Regions from separate parts of the Thermoanaerobacter kivui genome, predicted to be linked through region 2. Evidence: a T-box and tRNA genes for the amino acid it is inferred to sense, from the RefSeq annotation. Region 2 holds a T-box; the other holds one or more tRNA genes.
What was found. A T-box is a leader RNA that pairs with one kind of tRNA and senses whether it is charged. The one in region 2 lies ahead of ileS (isoleucine--tRNA ligase), so its partner is inferred to be a tRNA-Ile.
Positions count from the first base shown of each region.

Region 1 (2,200 bases), 120 kb from region 2:
CGACCCTGTCAGAATGTATTTAAAAGAGATAGGCAAGATTCCTCTTCTCACTCCTGAAGAGGAAATAGAATTAGCCAAAAGAATAGAACAGGGGGATGAAGAAGCTAAAAAAAGGCTTATAGAAGCTAACTTAAGACTTGTAGTGAGCATTGCCAAAAGATATGTAGGAAGAGGAATGCTTTTCCTTGATTTGATACAAGAGGGAAATTTAGGCCTTTTAAAAGCTGTAGAAAAATTTGACTACAGAAAAGGCTATAAATTCAGTACCTATGCCACATGGTGGATAAGGCAGGCTATTACAAGGGCTATTGCGGACCAAGCAAGGACAATAAGAATTCCTGTCCACATGGTAGAAACTATTAACAAATTGATAAGAGTTCAAAGACAACTGTTGCAGGAATTGGGTCGCGAACCTACTCCAGAGGAATTAGCAAAAGAAATGGGTATGCCTGAAGAGAAAGTAAGGGAGATAATGAAGATAGCTCAAGAGCCTGTATCATTAGAAACCCCGATTGGGGAAGAAGAGGATAGCCATCTCGGGGATTTTATACCTGATGAAGATGCACCAGCTCCAGCAGAGGCTGCTGCATTTACAATGCTAAAAGAGCAATTGATGGATGTTCTCGACACTTTAACCCCGAGGGAAGAGAAGGTATTAAGGTTGAGATTTGGACTTGATGATGGTAGAGCAAGGACATTAGAGGAAGTCGGTAAAGAATTTAATGTTACAAGAGAGCGCATAAGACAAATTGAAGCAAAAGCGTTGAGAAAATTGAGACATCCTTCTCGATCTAAAAAATTGAAAGATTTTCTTGATTAAAAGATAGCTGTCTTGACAATGGGGCAAAAATCTGTATAATTATTATTGTATTCCTCAGTAGCTCAATGGTAGAGCAACCGGCTGTTAACCGGTAGGTTGTAGGTTCGAGCCCTACCTGAGGAGCCATTTTTTGGGCCTTTAGCTCAGCTGGCAGAGCGGTCGGCTCATAACCGATTGGTCCGGGGTTCAAATCCCTGAAGGCCCACCATTAAAATAGATATTTTAAAAAGCATTTGAGGCTATCAAATGCTTTTTATTTTTTATTGGGAGGATTTTATGAAGCTGACTGAGAGATTAAAAAAAATAGTTGAATATATACCTTATGGAACAAAAGTAGCGGACATAGGAACTGACCACGGTTTTATTCCTGTTTACCTTATTGAAAATAACATAGCTTCTTACGTAATAGCTTCTGATTTAAAATCAGGTTCACTGAATAAGGCTATAGAAGAAATAAAAAAGCGCGGATTGCAAGGCTTTATTGATACGAGATTAGGAAATGGGTTGTCTGTTTTAAAGCCTCATGAGGTAGAAGTTGTTGTAATTGCAGGAATGGGTGGAATTTTAATTTCTCAAATACTTGAGGAAAGTAAAGAAATCGCGAAAACCATCCAAAGATTTATATTACAGCCCATGAGAGATTCTGATTATCTGAGAAAGTATCTTGTTGAGAATGGTTATAAAATTTATGATGAAGATTTAGTAAAAGAAAAACAAAAGTATTATGAAATACTTGTAGCAGAACATGGTAGACAAAATATCAAAAATGACATATATTATGATATAGGACAAAAACTCATAGAGAAAAATCATCCTTTGTTAAAAGATTTTGTGCAATACAAAATAGATAAAATTCAGAGAATTATTAATAAACTTCCAAAAGAGAAGAAAAAATATAATCAATTAAAAGAAAAATTAGAGAAATTCGAGGTGTTGAGGGATGGGCTTAAAATGTCAAACAATAGCTTCTATGATGGATAAGCTTGCACCGCGAAAACTTGCTGAAGAATGGGATAACGTTGGATTGATTGTTGGAGACGGCTCCAAAGATGTATCTAAAGTTTTAGTGGCATTAGATACAACTTTTGAAGTTGTTAAAGAAGCAATTGAAAAGAAAGTTGACATGATTATCACTCATCATCCGTTAATTTTTAAGCCTATAAAGAATGTAAGAACTGATAATCCAGTTGGTTCTTTGCTGATCCGACTTATAAAAAACGATATATCTCTTTATGCAGCTCATACCAGTTTTGACATAGCTCAAAATGGAATAAATGATATATTATGCAATGTTTTGGGCATATACGACAGAGAGATTTTAGATGTTACCTATTCAGAAGGTTATAAAAAGATTGCAGTTTATGTGCCAGAAGGCTACGA
Region 1 is NZ_CP009170.1:1,548,071-1,550,270, reverse strand. It holds gene rpoD (RNA polymerase sigma factor RpoD) at 1-820, shown strand, start outside; tRNA gene TKV_RS07915 (tRNA-Asn) at 872-946, shown strand; tRNA gene TKV_RS07910 (tRNA-Ile) at 953-1,028, shown strand; gene TKV_RS07905 (tRNA (adenine(22)-N(1))-methyltransferase) at 1,097-1,801, shown strand; gene TKV_RS07900 (Nif3-like dinuclear metal center hexameric protein) at 1,761-2,200, shown strand, end outside.
Region 1: it encodes a tRNA-Ile, which carries the amino acid that the T-box ahead of ileS (isoleucine--tRNA ligase) is inferred to sense. The anticodon was not compared.

Region 2 (2,200 bases):
AATCTTTTCCTTTAAATACAGCAATTATTTCATAATCTGAAAGGTTAGCTTCTTTCTTTACAGTATCTAACATATTTTTTGCCATTATATATACTTCGTCTCCAAACTTTGCAAGCGCATAATCAAACACTGGATTTAAAGCAATTGCAAGGTTAGCCGGAATAGTCCATGTAGTAGTTGTCCATATTACAAAATACACATTATTAAGATTCTCAACAATTCCCTTGAATTTCCCCAAATCATCTCTAACTCTAAATTTTACATAAATAGAATCAGAGGTTTCATCAAAGTATTCAATTTCCGCCTCTGCTAAAGCAGTCTCACAGCTGGGGCACCAATATACAGGCTTTAATCCTTTGTAAATATAGCCTTTTTTAGCCATTTCTCCAAATACTTCTATCTGCTTAGCTTCATATTCAGGATTCAACGTAAGATACGGATTATCCCAATCTCCCCTTACTCCTAATCTCTTAAATTGAGCCTTCTGTTTTTCAATTTGAGAATACGCGAAGTCTTTGCACACTTTTCTAAATTCAATAGGACTTACCTCATGCCTTTTTATGCCTAAAGTCTTTATAGCTTGTTGCTCAATGGGAAGGCCGTGTGTGTCCCATCCTGGCACGTAAGGAGCATCATAACCCCGCATTGTTTTGTACTTTACTATAATGTCTTTTAATACTTTATTCATAGCAGTTCCAAGGTGTATATCGCCATTGGCATATGGAGGACCATCGTGTAAAATGTACTTTTCTTTACCTTTATTTTTTTCCAAAGTTTTATGATAAATATCCATTTCTTCCCATTTTTTTAATATCTCTGGCTCTCTTGTTGGTAAATTCGCCTTCATAGGAAAATCCGTTCTCGGCAAATTAAGTGTCTTATTATAATCCATCGTCCACTACCTCCTCACATTTTTTAGAATCTAAAGTTACTTAAAAAAGAAAACTTCCCGTCAGGGACGAGAAGTTCGCGGTACCACCCTATTTATTAAGACAACGAGTGCCACTCACTGTCTTAATCACTCATTTTAGATAACGGGAAACCCGGCACAGCTTACTGCAATTTCAGCCTGCAGCTCAGAGGTGATTTTCAGTAGAAACGAACTTATTGGCTCGCACCTACCGCCAACTCTCTGGAAGTTGCTTCTACTTACTCGTCCTCATCATAGCTTTTAACAATATTTTTTACACAATTATATAATACCACAAGTTTTTCGTCAATAGTATACATATCTATGCAGTCAGAGCAGATTTCACTTTTACCCCATGAAGACTTCCAAGTTTACCAGTAAGAGCCCCTATTTCATCCGTTGTACCATCAACTATTAAAGCGATAACCGATACTCCCCTATCTTTATAGGGTATACCCATTCTTCCTACAATAATGTGGCCGTACTCACTCAATATGTGATTTACCCTATCCGCCACATTTTCTCTATTTTGAATCAATATTCCAACAACCCCTAATCTATTCTGCATCCTTCTCCTCTTCCTCATCTGGAATCAATTCTTTCTCATCTATGGAAAGGATCGCTTCTAATTGTGCTTCTAACAGAGCTTTAAACTTAGCTTTAAAAACATTGAGCTGTTTGCGATACCTTTCTAATTCCATTCTTATCCTTACAACTTCTTGGTTTGCTTTTTCCAATATTTTTTCTGCATTTTGTTGAGCATTTTGTATTATAAGCTGTGCTTCTTTTTCTGCATTTCTCTTTAACTCTTCGGCAGTATTTTGAGCGACAATTAGAGTATTATTTAAAGTAGTTTCCATGTTGATATAACTTTGGAGCTTTTCATTCATTATGTTAATTCTATCTTTTAACTCTGCATTCTCTTTGTATAATAACTCATAATCTTCCATAATTTTATCCAAAAACTCATCAACTTCTTCTTCATTATAACCCCTAAAAGACCGCCTAAATTCTTTGTTGTGTATATCCATAGGTGTCAGCATATAAAATTACCTCCTATCTTTTGTAAAACTACATAAACCTCAAAATATGTACAGAAAAACGCCCTTTCTTCGTCACACCTTTTACTTCTTCCAATTTAATCCTTCCAAAACCCCTCAAAGAAACAACATCCCCTTCCTTAACTTCTGAAGAAGGGTCTTCTATGTATTCCCAATTTATTTGAGCCATACCAGATTTTATAAATTCAGAAGCTTTGGTACGCGATATTCCAAAACCTACAGCCACAAC
Region 2 is NZ_CP009170.1:1,431,498-1,433,697, forward strand. It holds gene ileS (isoleucine--tRNA ligase) at 1-892, opposite strand, end outside; T-box leader at 952-1,175, opposite strand; gene TKV_RS07275 (TM1266 family iron-only hydrogenase system putative regulator) at 1,233-1,478, opposite strand; gene TKV_RS07280 (DivIVA domain-containing protein) at 1,468-1,953, opposite strand; gene TKV_RS07285 (YlmH family RNA-binding protein) at 1,982-2,200, opposite strand, start outside.